DNA from 2 places in the Lactobacillus fornicalis genome. Region 2 is predicted to be linked to the other one. Evidence: riboswitches for the same ligand, from Rfam matches in the RefSeq annotation. Region 2 holds a riboswitch; the other holds the start of a gene.
The links. Region 2 has a riboswitch for FMN ahead of ACNDLV_RS05365 (ECF transporter S component). Riboswitches for the same ligand answer to the same signal wherever they lie in the genome.
Positions count from the first base shown of each region.

Region 1: it holds a riboswitch for FMN, as region 2 does, so the genes downstream of both, ribD (bifunctional diaminohydroxyphosphoribosylaminopyrimidine deaminase/5-amino-6-(5-phosphoribosylamino)uracil reductase RibD) here and ACNDLV_RS05365 (ECF transporter S component) in region 2, are expected to answer to the same signal.

Region 1 covers NZ_JBLTIM010000013.1:48,902-52,320, reverse strand. Annotated here, with positions in the region: gene ACNDLV_RS03565 (LysR substrate-binding domain-containing protein) at 1-236, shown strand, start outside; gene brnQ (branched-chain amino acid transport system II carrier protein) at 288-1,667, opposite strand; FMN riboswitch at 1,823-1,939, shown strand; gene ribD (bifunctional diaminohydroxyphosphoribosylaminopyrimidine deaminase/5-amino-6-(5-phosphoribosylamino)uracil reductase RibD) at 2,059-3,117, shown strand; gene ACNDLV_RS03550 (riboflavin synthase) at 3,110-3,419, shown strand, end outside.
Region 2 covers NZ_JBLTIM010000020.1:34,497-37,915, forward strand. Annotated here, with positions in the region: gene ACNDLV_RS05350 (segregation and condensation protein A) at 1-216, shown strand, start outside; gene scpB (SMC-Scp complex subunit ScpB) at 220-819, shown strand; gene ACNDLV_RS05360 (pseudouridine synthase) at 819-1,532, shown strand; FMN riboswitch at 1,558-1,669, shown strand; gene ACNDLV_RS05365 (ECF transporter S component) at 1,793-2,320, shown strand; gene ACNDLV_RS05370 (LysM peptidoglycan-binding domain-containing protein) at 2,414-2,971, shown strand; gene cmk ((d)CMP kinase) at 3,009-3,419, shown strand, end outside.

The DNA.
Region 1 (3,419 bases), on a different contig from region 2:
GCAAGAGCGTATTAACGGCTACTGGCCTATCAATTAACGGCTTGGGTATCACCATTTCTTCTGCTTCAATTTTAAAACGTTATAATCAAGTACCGATAAATTTACTACCTTTAGAGTCTAATCTTATTTCTATTAACTACTTCCTTGCTGTAAAGGCTAATCGTAAGTTAACTCCTGGACTAAAAAAATTAATTAGTCATTTTAATAAATTAAATTTAAATGAAGATATAAAATAAGAGCGAAGAATAATTTCTTCGCTCTTATTTCCTAGGAAATATGTTTATGTATTAAGCTTGTTTAGAAACTTGTTTTTTCTTTACAAAGAATAAAACTAATCCAATCATCAAACCAATTAAAGCTGGCAAAAGCCATGACATACCTACATCTGACAATGGTAAAATGCTTCGTACTTTTAATAAAGCTTGTGCCCATGCTTGATTTCTTGCGATATCTGGCAATGCATTGATGAAATCTAGTAATGCTGGTGGAACTGTGAATAGAACAGTAAAGAAGTATACTGTTGAATCCTTATTAATAATTGGAGCCATAACTGATAAAACAATCAATACCATAGATAATGGGTATAAAAACATCAAAAATGGCGTTGACCATGCAATAATTTCATTCAAACCTACATTAGCAATTAAAAATGAAGCAAATGATGACATAAACAACCAAAAACGGTAACTAAAACGTGGAAAATGCTTGTGGAAGTCTTGTCCAAATGCTGCAACCAATCCTACTGCTGTAGTTAAACAAGTAATAGTCATTAAAGTTGCTAAAATTGCTTGTCCAACAGATCCAGCATAGTGTTGCACAATTTGACTAAATGCTACACCACCATCTGCAGATAAAGTAAATTTACCTAATGACATTGCACCAATTAAAATCAAGAAGAAGTAAATCACAGCAACTGCACCCATTCCTAATATACCTGAACGAGCTGTAACAACCGCTACACTACGATCTTCTTTTTTACCCAATTGCTTAATTGCAGTAACAACTGTAATACCAAAAGCTAATCCTGCCAAGGCATCCATTGTATTGTACCCTTCTAAAAAGCCGTTTAAAAAGGCACTACCTGTATTAGAATATGCACTAGTAGCATGACCTGCTGACGCAGATCCTAGCGGATTAATCATTGCTACTAAAAACACTAAAAATAGAAGTAATAAGAAAATTGGATTTAAAACTTTTCCCAAACGATTTAGGATATCTTTTTCGTTATATGAAATCCAACAAGCTGTACCAAAAAACAATGCAGAATAAATCAACAAAGCTAGCTGTTCATTACCTTTACCAACAAAAGGTGCAATACCTACTGTAAAGGAAACAGTTGCTGTTCTGGGCGTACCAAAAAATGGTCCAATAGTTGCATGAATTAAAGCCATAAAAGTTACAGCGAATCCAGCACCTAATGGTAAACCAATATCGTAAACACCTTCTGAGCGAGTTAAAGCAATAGCCATAATTGACAACAATGGCAATACTACCCCTGTAATTAAGAAACCAAGTGTAGCAATGAACCAATTATGTCCTGCTAATTGCCCTAAATGCAATGGGAAAATCAAGTTCCCGGCTCCAAAGAATAATGCAAACAACATTGAACTAACAACGAAATAATCTTTTTTCGTTAACTTACGTTCAACTTTTTTTAGTTCGTCCATTAATTCACCCTCTTTATTTATAAAATTTAATCTTTTAATAATTTTTACTTATTTTCTCATATTTAAATTAAAAAATCAAGCTTATTTTTTCATTTGGAATCGTTTACTTGAAAAACTATTTTTTAATGTGTATTATAATCTTTGAATTAAATATAAATGTTCTTCGGGGCAGGGTGAAATTCCCGACCGGCGGTAAAGTCCGCGACCCACGCAAGTGGTTGAATCCTAATTAAAGGTACCGATAGTTAGAGTCTAGATGGGAGAAGATTAATGGCACTAGTGAAGCTAGTCTTTTTTGACTAGCCTTCTCTTTTAGTGTTATTTAGCTTTGAATATAATTTTAGCCTCGAGAATTGTCTCGAGGCTTTTTTCATGCAAAAAAGGAAGTGATTTGATGAATAAAGACGAACAGTTTATGGCCTTAGCAATTAACTCTGCTAGTAAAGGCCGCTACCATACTTGGACTAATCCAATGGTTGGCGCAGTAGTTGTTAAAGATGGAAAAGTTTTAGCAACTGGTTACCACCATAAATATGGTGATGTCCATGCTGAACGTGATGCAATCAGTAAATTAACTCCAGAACAATTATTTAATTCAACCCTTTACGTAACGCTTGAACCTTGTAATCACACTGGTAAACAACCTCCATGTAGCGATTTAATTATTGCTAGCAAAATTAAACGTGTTGTAATTAGTGAAATAGATCCACATGGCTTAGTTACCGGTAAAGGAATAAAAAAATTAAGATCACATAATATTTCGGTTACTACTGGTGTATTAACTCAAGAAGCTAAAAAGCTAAACAAGCACTACAACTTCTTCTATGAACATAAGATGCCATATATTTGCCTAAAACAAGCTCTTAGTCTTGATCATAAGTGTAGTTATCCAGATAAACGTATCCAAATTACTGGTAAAGCAGCTTATGAACAAGTTCATAGAGAACGTGCTGATTATCAAGCAATTATGATAGGAAGTTCAACTGCTTTGATTGATAACCCCACTTTATTAACTAGTGTTAAACAAGACCATCCGCCTATTCGCATTGTTCTTGATCGTCGCGGTCGCTTGTTAAACAAAAATTTGGCCTTATTTTCAGATAAACATGCACAAACTTGGCTTTTTACTCAAAATACCAAACTAACTAAATTTCCTTATCCACCACATATTAAAGTTTTTCTTTTACACTCTGGTTCTTTAAGGGAAGTTTTGCAACTGTTGACTCAAAATAATGTGCAATCGATTTATGTAGAAGGAGGTCCTACCCTCATGAAAACTTTTATTGAGGAAAAACTTGCTCAAGAACTCATAACTTATTTTTCACCTACTTTTCTAGGTAATAACGCCTTAGATGGCTTTGAAATTACAGAAAATATCAATTTAATAAAGCCTGATTATCAAGTACTTGATAAAGATATTCGAATTAGCGGGAGAATAGATTATGTTTAGTGGATTAGTTACTGGTGATGCCACCATTGCCACCATAAAAAAAGATACTCAAACTATTACAATGACTATTAAAACTAGTACTAGCAACTTAAAAGGCCTAAAAGTCGGCGATTCAATAGCTGTCAACGGTTGTTGTTTGACTGTAGAAAGTTTTACCGAAACAAAATTTGTAGTTACTATGATGCCACAAACATTTAAGAAAACTACTTTCAAAAATTCTAAAATTGGCGATCAAGTAAATATAGAACGTTCTCTACAAGTAACCAGTCGCCTAGAAGGTCATATTGTAACTGGTCATATTG
Region 2 (3,419 bases):
ATTAAATATTCTTCTGTAAGTGATATGACTAAAATGCTTGAAAATAAGTTCTCACAAGTAGCAAAGGTTAGCTTTTTTTCATGTATTCAAAAAATTAAAACTTTAGATGATGTAATTTCACTCTTTTTGGCTATTTTAGAAATGAGTAAAAATAAAAAAATAAAAGTAAGTCAAGGTCGTGAATATGGCGATTTGACACTAGAAAGAATTGATTAGTAAATGGCAACTAAGCTCGCTGAATTAGAAAGTTTATTATACTTAGCTGGTGATACAGGTGTTGAACAAGCTAACTTGTGTCAATTATTAGAAATTGAAGCTCCGGCTTTGCGTGAGTTAGCGAAAAAATTAACTCAAAAACTATCTGAGGATGAAAATTCAGGTTTGCAAGTTAGTTTAATTAAAGATACATATAAAATGACAACAAGTTATGATGTGGCTGATGTTGTTGAAAAATATTATCAAAAAGATCTTTCAAAGACCTTGAGTCAATCAGCTTTAGAAATTTTAGCAATTGTTGCATATCGTCAACCAATTACGAGAGTTGAAATCGATGAAATTCGAGGAGTTAATTCTGCTGGTGCAATTCAAACGTTAATTTGGCGGGGGTTAGTTAAAACAAGTGGGAAAAAAGATGTCCCCGGTCATCCTAACTTATATGTAACGACAGATTATTTCTTGCAATATTTTGGATATGAGTCTTTAGCTGATTTACCAGTGATTGAAGATTTTGAAAATGAAAGTATTGATGAAAAGGGACAAGTGGATCTCTTTAAGGCAAAAGATAGTAATAATCCTCAAAATAGACTAGGAGAAAGATAATGGCAGAACGTTTGCAAAAATTGATTGCTCAAGCAGGTGTAGCTTCTCGTCGGAAAGCTGAAAAAATGATAACTGAAGGCAGAGTGGCAGTTAATGGGCGAATTGTAACTGAATTGGGAACTAAGGTTGAACCTAGTGCCAATATTGAAGTTGATGGCTTACCAATTCAAAAAGAAAGTAAACATACTTACCTTTTATATAAGCCAAGAGGAGTTATTTCTTCTGTAAAAGATGATAAAGGAAGAAAAACTGTTCTGGACTTTTTTGAAGAGAGTCCTTATCGTTTATATCCAGTAGGGAGACTTGACTATGATACCTCTGGTTTATTACTTATTACTAATGATGGTGAATTGGCTAATAAACTAATGCACCCTCGTCATATGGTAGATAAAGTGTATGTTGCAAAAATTAAGGGCTTTTTAACCCCAGAAGAAATACATAGTTTAAAACATGGTGTAAGGATTGATGGTAAAAAGTCAGCACCTGCAAAGGTAAAAATCATTAGCACTAATCGAGAAAAGGGAACTTCAATTGTTCAATTAACAATTCATGAAGGACATTACCATCAAGTTAAAAGAATGTTTAAGGCAGTAGGTCATTTAGTTGATAAGTTATCACGTGAACGATATGCTTTTTTAACCTTAAAGTCACTTACTGCAGGTAAATATCGTGAATTAACTCGCGAAGAAGTTGCTAAGCTGAAAAGCATGTAGTATACTAAAGCTGAATTTAATAGGAAAGCGTCTTCAAGGCAGGGTGAAAATCCCGACCGGCTGTTTGAGTCAGCAACCCACTTATGTGGCTGAACCCTAAGGTACCGATAGTATAGTCTAGATGGAAGAAGACAGGCTGATAAAGGAAAATTACATAATACTTTCTCAAAGGTCTGCCTCTTGGAGCGCAGACCCTTTTGTTTGGAGGAAATATTATGACTAAGTCAAGATCAAGTCTAGCTAAGACTTGAGCAGCAGTAATGATTGGTGTAATTGCTTTTGTAGTAATGAAGATTGAATTCCCAATTATTCCGATTTTTCCATTTTTAAAAATGGATTTTTCAGATGTCATTATTTTAATTGGTAGCTTTTTATTCGGACCAATTTCTGGAATTGGGATGGCTTTTATTAAGTGTTTCTTGAGTTTAGCTTTATCAGGATTTAATATTCTGTCTTTAGTTGGCCAAATAGCAGCATTTTTGGCAAGTATTTGCTATATTGTGCCTTTATATATGGTTAGCAAGAAAAATGAAGATAAATTCATTATGCAAATAGCAGCAGTAGTAGTTGGTACAATTTGCTTAACTCTTGCAATGAGCTTAGCAAATATTTGGCTTTTAATGCCTATGTATGCCAAGTTTGCTAATTTTACTTTCCCACCAACTTATATTCTTTATGGAGTTGTTCCATTTAATGTGGTAAAGGGAGTAATTAACGGAATTTTAGCAATTATGGTGATTAAATTTGTTTTGCCACAATTAGAAAATTTTGCTTCAAAGAGATTTTAATTTGACTAATATTAGATAAGCCCTAAGAAGGGCTTTTTTCTTTACCCTTAAATATGCTAAAATAACAATGATTATGTTGGGAGAGTGTTTATCGTGAATAATAATTCATCAAATAACGGCCCTTACAAACATTTTAAGCGGCCTAAGCAAGGACGAGCAAAAGTTCACAAAGTGCAGAAGTCATCCATATCCGTAGAATACCATTGGATTAAATGGGTTATAGGATTAGTAATTCTTGTTTTGATTGCGGTGCCATTTTATTTAATGACCAAATCTAAGTCTCAGAGTGCGGATGTAGCAACTCCAACTAAGAGTGTAATATCTGCTTCAAGTTCTTCTAGCTCAAAAAGTAAAAAAATAAAAATAGTGAAATCCTCTGAAAGCTCTAGTTCAAGAGTTAGTTCTGGAGCTAATGTCGTAACTTCAAGTTCTAAATCTACGACAGCGTCGTCAAATTATCAATCTAGCGTAGCTAGTGCTACTACATCAAGTTCATCCAGTTCAGCAGCAAATAGTTATGTCATTAAAGAAGGCGATAGCTTATCTTCTATCGCTGAAAAGAATGGAATGACAGTTGATGCTTTAGCAAAATTGAATAATATTACTGATACAGCCAATATTAAGGCTGGAGAAACGTTAAAATTAAAGTAAGAAAGGATAAAGAGACCGTGGTCTCTTTTTTATTGAAATGCAAGTAGCTATTGATGGTCCAGCTTCTGCTGGAAAAAGTACAGTTGCCAAGATTATTGCTAAAAAATTAGACTTTATTTATATTGATACCGGTGCGATGTATCGGGCATGTACTTTTATTGCAAGAAAAGAAAATATTGATTATGGCGATGAAGCCCATATTTTGGCAGCAATTAGTCAAAATAAAATTGAGTTTAAGTCAGAAAATGGTGAACAGAGAGTTTACGTTGCTGGGGAAGATGTTTCTCTTGCCATTAGAACGCCAGAAATCACTGCTAATGTTTCGCAAGTAAGTGCATTAAAAGGTGTACGCGAAAAAATGGTTGAATTACAACGAGAAATGGCAGGTTCAACTAATGTTATTATGGATGGCCGTGATATAGGTACAACGGTTTTGCCTGATGCTGAA